One region of the Aminobacter sp. BE322 genome, then DNA from elsewhere that is predicted to be linked to it. Evidence: predicted binding sites of a transcription regulator. Region 1 holds the regulator's gene; the other holds the start of a gene.
The links. The regulator HrcA, encoded in region 1, represses chaperone genes, less so after heat shock. The targets are predictions, from matches to a motif close to GTTAGCACTCNCNNNNNGNGAGTGCTAAC.
Positions count from the first base shown of each region.

Region 2: a site for HrcA is predicted at 1,162-1,190, ahead of J2X50_RS24150 (co-chaperone GroES). Genes of this name have one in related genera too.

Region 1 is NZ_JBNPXB010000015.1:21,045-25,823, reverse strand. Features, by position in the region: gene cysK (cysteine synthase A) at 1-39, opposite strand, end outside; gene J2X50_RS18925 (LysE family translocator) at 194-811, opposite strand; gene J2X50_RS18920 (Hsp70 family protein) at 1,021-2,277, shown strand; gene J2X50_RS18915 (hypothetical protein) at 2,348-2,533, opposite strand; gene hrcA (heat-inducible transcriptional repressor HrcA) at 2,557-3,627, opposite strand; gene rph (ribonuclease PH) at 3,773-4,489, shown strand; gene J2X50_RS18900 (VOC family protein) at 4,682-4,779, shown strand, end outside.
Region 2 is NZ_JBNPXB010000033.1:10,246-15,024, forward strand. Features, by position in the region: gene J2X50_RS24135 (Hsp20 family protein) at 1-68, opposite strand, end outside; gene J2X50_RS24140 (usg protein) at 365-643, opposite strand; gene J2X50_RS24145 (hypothetical protein) at 665-1,009, opposite strand; gene J2X50_RS24150 (co-chaperone GroES) at 1,344-1,658, shown strand; gene groL (chaperonin GroEL) at 1,715-3,346, shown strand; gene J2X50_RS24160 (hypothetical protein) at 3,415-3,642, shown strand; gene J2X50_RS24165 (DUF982 domain-containing protein) at 4,111-4,416, shown strand; gene htpG (molecular chaperone HtpG) at 4,525-4,779, shown strand, end outside.

The DNA of each region.
Region 1 (4,779 bases):
GCGGCCGGGTACGCGCGTGGGGGTGACGGGCTTGTTCATACGGTTCGCTCCCTGCCTGGATGACGCATTGCCGGCGACGAAGATAGGGTGTCGCCGGGCAGATTCCGAGTGGGCCGCATCCTGATTAGCGGCATCGCACGGAAATGCGTTTCCGCGAATGCGCCGACATTGGAATGAGATTCTCGGAACACCCTTACTGGCGGGTGGCGATCGCTGCCGCGGCACCCACCATGAAGGCTGCCGCGGTGCGGTTCAGCGCCTTCAGCGCCCTGGGCGTCTTCAGGAACCAGCGCGCCTGCGAGGCCAGCGCCAGATAGGGCACCAGCACCAGGAGCAGTACCACGACGGTGATCGCCAGGAGGATGCCGTAGTCGGCCGGCGTCACCGACCTAAGGTCGATCACCGTCGGCGTGATCGCCAGGTAGAAGATCATCGTCTTGGGGTTGCCGAGCGTCAGCGTCAGTCCGGCCAGCAGGCTGGAGAGGAACCCGTCCTTGCCCTTGCGCGCCTCGATCGTCTCGGGCGTGATGCCGCTGGTCCAGAAGCTCCAGGCGAGATAGGCGAGGTAGGCGACGCCGAGCCACTTGATCGCCAGGAACACCAAGCCGAAGGTCTGCGCCACCATGGCGAGCCCCAGCACCACGGCGGTGAGATAGGTCAGGTCGCCCAGCACCAGCCCGAGCGACATGGCGAGCGACGAGCGGAAGCCCGAGCCGAGCGCCCGGGCCACGAGTGCGGTCACGCCGGGGCCGGGTATGGCCGCGGCAATGGCGAGCGCGCCGCTATAGGCGAGAAATCCTGCAAGCGTCATCGGGATAGCCTGGATGTCGGTTGATCGCCGGCTCTATGACACAAATGCCGTTTCCAGGAAATGTCGCGTCGCTTGGGCCAGCGATCACATTTTGCCGAAATCGCCGTTTCGGTCATCGACATGTCACACTTGCTCGTGTACCCGCACGGTCCCGCTGTGGCCTCATTGGTCAGGCCGCCCGTTCACGCAGCAAAATTCAGGATATTCAGATGCGACCGGCATACGGCGGCATAGACTTCGGCACTTCCAATTCCACCGTCGGCGTCATCGAGAACGGCCGCCCGCGCCTCGTCGCGCTCGAGGGCGAGAGCGTCACCCTGCCGTCGGCCATCTTCTTCAACTTCGAGGACGACAACACCGCCATGGGCCGCCAGGCCATCGGCGAATACACCGACGGCGCCGAGGGCCGCCTGATGCGCGCGCTGAAGAGCGTGCTCGGCTCGTCGCTGGTGCACGAGAAGACCCGCATCAAGGCGCGCCAGATCGCCTTCACCGACATCATCGGCATGTTCGTCGGCCACCTCAAGGACAAGCTCGAAGGCCATGTCGGCGAAGCCGTCGAGAACGTCGTGCTCGGCCGCCCCGTCCAGTTCGTCGACGAGGACGCCGAGGCCGACGCCGCGGCCCAGGGCGAGCTCGAAAAGGCCGCCCGCAAGCAGGGCTTCAAGCATATCGACTTCCAGTTCGAGCCGATCGCGGCCGCCCTCGACTACGAGCGCACCGTCAGCCGCGAGGAACTGGCGCTGATCGTCGACATGGGCGGCGGCACCTCCGACTTCTCCATCGTCCGCGTCTCGCCCGAGCGCGCCGCCGCGCCGGACCGCAAGGCCGACATCCTCGCCAACCGCGGCGTTCATATCGGCGGCACCGATTTCGACCGCCTGCTGTCGATCGCCCATGTCATGCCCGAGCTCGGCTATCTCTCGCCGACCAAGGACGGCAAGCGCAACCTGCCCGCCGGCTACTTCATCGACCTCGCCACCTGGCAGCGCATCAACCTGCTCTATACCCCCAAGGCCAAGCTCGACCTGCGCCAGATCCGCTTCGAGGCGGCCAGGCCCGAACTCGTCGACCGCATGATCGAGGTGGTCGAGCAGCGTTTCGGCCACGCGCTCGCCACCCGGGTCGAAAAGGCCAAGATCGAGCTCACCGACGCCGACCGCGCCACCGTCGGGGTCGATCTGCCGGCTGCGCATTTCTCCGCTTCCTTCACCCGCGGGCAGCTGGAGGACACGATCCGCACTGAGGTCGGCCGTGTCACCGCCACTGTTGCCGACACGCTGACCGAGGCCGGCGTGCGCGCCGAGGACATCACCGCCGTGTTCCTGACGGGCGGCTCGACCGCCATCCCGCTGGCACGCCAGAGCATCCTCGAACTCGTCCCCGGCGCCAAGGTGGTGCAGGGCGATGCCTTCGGCAGCGTCGGGATGGGGCTCGCGCTCGATGCCCAGCGCAAGTTCGGCTGATTGGACCCGCGTCGAAGCATGATCTTGCGCCGGGTCGAGCCCGGCGCTTCATGAAGCGAAGCAGCGGCGGCTATGAAAGGTCGGCGTCGAGGCGCCGTTCGAGTTCGACCAGGTCCTGCGGCAGCGGCAGGCCTTGCGCGCGCAGCTCGGCGAGCTTCTCGCGGATCTGTTCCTGCAGCTCGTGGGCGTCCTCGGGCTGGTTGACCATCTCCTGAAACAGGACCGCGATCTGGGCCTTGATCTGTTCGAGCGCCATCTGGGTCTCCCCTGGCTGTGCGGCTATCGCAGCATGCGCGAAATAAGCTGCGCCGTATAGTCCACCATCGGCACGATTCGCGCATAGTTGAGCCGGGTCGGGCCGATGACGCCGAGCGCGCCGACGACGCGGGCGTCCTTGTCGCGATAGGGTGCGACCACCAGCGACGAGCCCGAAAGCGAGAACAGCCGGTTTTCCGAGCCGATGAAGATGCGCACGCCGGAGCCTTCCTCGGCGAGGTCGAGCAGCTGGATCAGCCCGTCCTGCGTCTCCATGTCCTCGAACAGGTGCTTGAGCAGCTCGATGTCGGCCTGGGCGGTGACGTTTTCGAGCAGGTTGGCGCGGCCGCGCACGATGAGGCGGGCCGGCAGGCCGCTGTCGGCCCCGGCCCAGACGGCGAGGCCCTTCTCGACCAGCTGCTGCGACAGCGTGTCGAGCGCCGCCTTGGTCTCGTCCTTGAGGCGGGCGATCTCGGTGCGCGCCTCGGCCAGCGTGCGGCCGCGGATATGGGCGTTGAGGAAGTTGGTGGCCTCCTGGAGTTGGGACAGCGTGACCCCCAGCGGTAGCTCTACGACGCGGTTCTCGACGTCGCCGTTCTGCGACACCAGCACCACGAGCGCCCGCGACGGCTCCAGCTGGATGAACTCGATGTGCTTGAGCGGCACCTCGTTCTTGGTGGCGAGCACGAGGCCCGCGCCGCGCGACAGGCCCGACAGCATCTGGCTCGCCTCGGTCAGCATGTGCTCGAGCGAGGCGCCGTCGCCCGAGGCCTTGACCTGGGCGTCGATGGTGCGGCGTTCCTCGTCGGAGAGGTCGCCCAGTTCCATGAAGGCGTCGACGAAGAACCTGAGGCCCTTCTGCGTCGGCAGGCGGCCGGCGGAGATGTGCGGCGCGTAGACGAGGCCGAGATGTTCGAGGTCGCTCATGACGTTGCGCACGGTGGCCGGCGACAGCGACGAGGGCAGCATGCGCGACAGGTTGCGCGAGCCCATCGGCTCGCCGTCGCGCAGGTAGGATTCGACGATGCGCCGGAAGATGTCGCGCGAGCGCATGTCGAGGGATTGCAGGCTGGGGTCGGTAACCGCTTTGGTCATCTTCTTCTTGGTCTCCGCCCCAGATGATATAGACAGCGCCGGCCCGAACACAACCGTTGCCCGGCTTGCCTGTTTTCCTTTGCGCTCCCGTGGGCATGGGGCTACAAGCCGGCGACATCTGCCAAATTCCTGAGAAAGAACCCGCATGCGCCCCTCCAAACGCCAGTTCGACGAAATGCGCGCCATCTCCTTCGAGCGCAACGTGTCCAAGCACGCCGAAGGCTCGTGCCTGGTCAAGTTCGGCGACACGCATGTGCTGTGCACGGCGAGCCTGGAGGAGAAGGTGCCGGGCTGGATGCGCAATTCCGGCAAGGGGTGGGTCACGGCCGAATACGGCATGCTGCCGCGTTCGACCGGCGAGCGCATGCGCCGCGAGGCCTCTTCGGGCAAGCAGGGCGGCCGCACGCTGGAAATCCAGCGCCTGATCGGCCGCAGCTTGCGCGCCGTCGTCGACATGCAGGCCCTGGGCGAGCGCCAGATCACCGTCGACTGCGACGTGATCCAGGCCGATGGCGGCACCCGCACGGCGTCGATCACCGGCGCCTGGGTTGCCCTTCACGATTGCCTGCGCTGGATGGAAGCACGCCAGATGGTCAGCGTCGAAAAGGTGCTGAAGGACCATGTCGCGGCGATATCCTGCGGCATCCATGACGGCCAGGCGGTGATCGACCTCGATTATCTCGAGGATTCCTCGGCCGGCACCGACGCCAACTTCGTCATGACCGGCAAGGGCGGCATCGTCGAGATCCAGGGCACCGCCGAGGGCGTTCCGTTCTCGGAGGAAGAGTTCCTGCAGCTGATGGGCCTGGCCCGCAAGGGCATCGCGCGGCTGGTCAGCCTGCAGCAGATGGCGGTGGCGTAAGCAACGAAGGCGATGACGTCGCACCTGGTCACCCCCCTCTGGCCTGCCGGCCATCTCCCCCGCAAGGGGGGAGATCGGCAGCTCAACTGCGGGCGATCCTGTTGCGATTTCGACGTTGAGGCGGTGCGGCTGCCACAGCCAATCTCCCCCCTTGCGGGGGAGATGGCCGGCAGGCCAGAGGGGGGTGTCTAGGTGCAACCCTCCGCCATCCTCGAATCCGCCCTCTACGTCTCCGATCTCGACGCCGCGGAGAAATTCTACGGCGGGGTGATGGGGCTGACGCGGATCGC
Region 2 (4,779 bases), on a different contig from region 1:
AGATTGAAGACCCGGTCGAAGCCGATGCTCGACCGGTAGAGCGGGGAGAAGTCGAATGCGGTTCTCATAGCTATATCCTCCAATGAGCAACATAGACACGATGAGCGCCAAGAAGCCGGCGCTCCCTGACTGTACCGGCCCCGTCTGGCGACCGGCAAATTGGATTTGGGAACTGTTTTTTCTTGCGTCAAGACCCCGAAGAGATGCTGAAAGCGAACGGGAAACTGTCAGGGCGAAACATCGCTCGGAGGCAGCGTGGCCACTGCGATGCTTTGGGCGGACGACCCGTGAAGGCCGGCCGGTACCGGGAACCGTTGCTGCGCTGGTCGAACTGCCCGATCCGGACGAGCATCAATAGCGCCTATCAGTGTATCGCTATGAGGCCGTCGATCGCCTTCCACTCGGAGGGCTTGATCAGACGATTGTGCGCGACGCGCACCGAATGGAGCGCCCCCTCCAGTTCACGCTCCCAATAGCTGAGGAAACCCTTCAACTCGGGAAACTCGGGCGCGAGGTCGTAGTCCTGCCAGACATAGAGCTGCAACAGGCTCGGGTGATCCGGAAGATGATAGTGGATCTCGGCTGTCGTCAGGCCGTAGCCTTCCATCTGCAGGCGGAACTCCCTGCTGACCCTCGTCACCATATGATTCTCCTTTTGCGAACCTCAGGCATCCAGCCTGTCGAAGCTGTGAGAGAACTCGCACGATGCGGATTGGCGCGCCGATGCATCGCTGTCGAGCTGCCGCAGCGCATCCATGATCTGATCGAAGGAGATTGGCTGCTCAGCACCTGGCGGCTGGCGCAGCGCCGGCATCGATTCCACGGCGCAGGCATCCGAAGCCCAGGACGACAGGATTGCTCGCTTTTCCTGAAGTTCGAGCGTGGCGTCGCTGAGCACGTCGTCGGGGTGCTTGAAGTGCCTGGCCGGCGACAGCAGGCGGTCAAGCGAAAGGTCGGACGTTTCGGGGGCGAGCGAGGGAATGATCGGCAAGAATTTCTGTCGGTTCATCGATGTCCTCCGTCTGCAAAAAACTCCTCGATTGCGTTCAGTTTCCGGCTGCACAGAGGCAGCGCCAAAGCTCGGATAATTTTGTTGGATCACCGCGAAATTTCAAGCAGGAAAATTCCAGCTCGAACGAAATAGCTGCGTGATAACAGCCTGTTGGCACTTGAAAGTTGCGAGTGCCAAATTTTTTGTGCCGGCCTCTTGAAACCGGAAAATTCCAAAACTAGCTCGATATGCGCGCGATGCCTGAGAGGGGTCGGCGCACCCCGCACCGAACCGATATTGCCGGCCGGGTGCGGAGGAACCTCAAAATCTGTTTGTCCATGAGGAGAACGACATGGCGTTCCGTCCATTGCATGACCGTATCCTGGTCCGCCGCATCGAAGCCGACGAAAAGACGGCAGGCGGCATCATCATCCCCGACACCGCCAAGGAAAAGCCGCAGGAGGGCGAAGTCATCGCCGCCGGGCCAGGCGCCCGCAACGAGGCCGGCCAGCTTCAGCCGCTCGACGTCAAAGCGGGCGATCGCATCCTGTTCGGCAAATGGTCCGGCACCGAGATCAAGCTCGACGGAGAGGACCTCATCATCATGAAGGAAAGCGACGTGATGGGCGTGATCGAACAGACCGCCACGCTGAAGAAGGCCGCCTGACGGCTTCTTCGAACGTCAATCAGTCAACGAAGCTGCCTAATTGAAGGAGTGATCCAATGGCTGCCAAGGAAGTAAAGTTCCATACCGAAGCCCGCGAGAAGATGCTGCGCGGCGTCGATATACTGGCCAATGCGGTGAAGGTGACGCTCGGTCCCAAGGGCCGCAATGTCGTCATCGACAAGTCGTTTGGCGCACCGCGCATCACCAAGGATGGCGTCACCGTCGCCAAGGAGATCGAGCTTGAGGACAAGTTCGAGAACATGGGCGCCCAGATGGTGCGCGAGGTCGCCTCGAAGACCAACGACCTCGCCGGCGACGGCACGACGACCGCCACCGTGCTTGCCCAGGCGATCGTCCGCGAGGGAGCCAAAGCTGTCGCCTCGGGCATGAACCCGATGGACCTGAAGCGTGGCATCGACAAGGCGGTTGACGCTGTCGTTGCCGAGTTGAAGGCCAATGCCCGCAAGGTGACGAAGAACGACGAGATCGCCCAGGTCGGCACCATCTCGGCCAATGGTGATGCCGAGATCGGCCGCTTCCTTGCCGAGGCGATGGAAAAGGTCGGCAACGAAGGTGTCATCACCGTCGAGGAAGCCAAGACCGCCGAGACCGAACTTGAGGTGGTCGAGGGCATGCAGTTCGACCGTGGCTATCTCAGCCCGTACTTCATCACTAACCAGGACAAGATGCGCGTCGAGCTCGAAGAGCCCTATGTGCTGATCCACGAGAAGAAACTGTCCAACCTGCAGGCCATGCTTCCTGTCCTCGAAGCGGTGGTGCAATCCGGCAAACCGCTGCTGATCATCGCCGAGGATGTCGAGGGCGAGGCACTGGCGACGCTGGTCGTCAACAGACTCCGTGGCGGGCTCAAGGTCGCAGCCGTCAAGGCGCCGGGCTTCGGCGACCGCCGCAAGGCCATGCTGGAAGATATCGCCATCCTCACCGGCGGCACGGCCATCTCGGAAGACCTCGGCATCAAGCTGGAGAACGTGACCTTGCAGATGCTTGGTCGCGCCAAGAAGGTGGTGATCGAAAAGGAGAACACCACCATCGTTGACGGTGTCGGCAAGAAGGAGGAGATCCAGGGCCGCGTCGCCCAGATCAAGGCGCAGATCGAGGAGACCACCTCCGACTACGACCGCGAGAAGCTGCAGGAGCGATTGGCGAAGCTGGCCGGTGGCGTTGCCGTCATCCGCGTTGGCGGCTCGACCGAGGTCGAGGTCAAGGAACGCAAGGATCGTGTCGACGATGCGCTGCACGCCACCCGCGCTGCGGTCGAGGAAGGTGTGCTACCGGGAGGTGGCGTGGCGTTGCTGAGGGCCGCCAAGGCTCTTGATGCGGTGCAGGTCGATAATCCCGACCAGAAGACCGGTGTAGAGATCGTGCGCCGCGCCATCGAAACCCCGGTTCGCCAGATCGCCGAGAATGCCGGCGCTGAGGGCTCGATCATTGTCGGTAAGCTGCGCGAGAAAAGCGAGTTCGGCTGGGGCTGGAATGCCCAGACCAACGAGTTCGGCGATCTCTACAGCCAAGGCGTTATCGACCCGGCCAAGGTGGTGCGCACCGCGCTGCAGGACGCCGCATCGGTCGCCGGTCTGCTTGTCACAACCGAGGCGATGGTGGCCGAGAAGCCGAAGAAGGAAGCGCCGGTTCCTGCAATGCCGGGCGGTGGCGGAATGGACTTCTGAGATCTCGATGAAGCTGCCCGCTCCCACACTGGGAGCGGGCGTCTGTCAGACCGACTTCGGAGGATGCCATGAATATGATGACAGGTATTGGAGGCGTTCCGTCTCCGACACATCCGGCCAAAGAGTTTCTGGCCCACGAAACGGAGTGCAGGAGCGCGCTGAAGCCGCTGCTGGACGGACTGATCGACATGGCCGAATCCGCCGGTTGGAGCCGCCGGACGGCTGCTTCGACACTGATGTTCCTCGCCGCGCAGCACGTGTCGGCATCGGCGACATCCGTGAGCAGCGGATCGTGAAGCGCAGGCCTCGCTTCCGGGCGAGGTCTTGCCGGTCTTGAGGATGGTGGAAGCCCGCGCGAGCTCCACCGAACCGCAGGGAGGTCGACATGATTCCAGGACGATTGCGTGAATGTCTGAAGACTCTGAGATGGAGCGCGGCAGACCTCGCCGAACAAATCGGCTGTCCCGAAAGCGAGGTGACTACCTGGCTTGACGGACGGGCCGTCGCGCCGATTGCGATAGCAGCCTGGCTCGAGGCACTGGTCAAGGCCCACAGGGCTCTGCCGCCACCCAGCCTAAGCAACCCGAAATCCACCCCAGTCAAAGCACCGATCAAGCTGACGGATGTCGATATCGCCACACCTACAATCACGTATCCGGGGCCGGACGGCATCATCGTGCAGTCTGCCCACCGACGCCGCGCCACGCACGCGACTGCCGCACGTCCCGCGCCGCCGTCAGGACAACGGAAGGGAGTTTCGAGCCATGCAACACATCCGCTTTGAGGAACCCGTCACGGTCCTGGTCGGCATGGGATTGCCCGCAAGGATCGAGACTGTGTTGGAAGCATACGCCCTGCTGCAGGACTGGCCTGGTGCGAGCCGCAACAGCAGTCATGCCGTTGCGCTCAATGCCTGCAAGGCTGGCATTGCCGGCGAGATCGATGCGGAGACAGTGCGATCGACGTTCGTCGCCTTTGCCCGCCGCAACGACATACTCGTTCCGGACATGGACGCGCTAATGCCCGCAGTTTCGACAGCATCGTCTCCCAGCGCAAATACCAGGACTTAAGCGATAGGGTTAGGCCGCCGGCGTGGGCAAATCGGTCGGCCCATTTGCAAATCAGACGCTTTTTGCCATTGCTGGCCTTCTTGCAGATCGCGGCACAGGAATTTCGAGATGACGACAGAGACCACGGAAACGGAAACGAGAACCTTCGAGGCGGACGTCTCGCGGCTGCTCCACATGATGGTGCATTCTGTCTATTCCGACCGGGACGTCTTCCTGCGGGAGTTAATCTCCAATGCCGCCGACGCCTGCGAAAAGCTGCGCTACGAGGCGATCGGCCGTCCCGAACTGCTGGGCGACGACCCGAAGCCGCGCATTACGATCGCCGCCGATCCCGATAAGAAGCAGCTTGTCGTTGAGGACAAC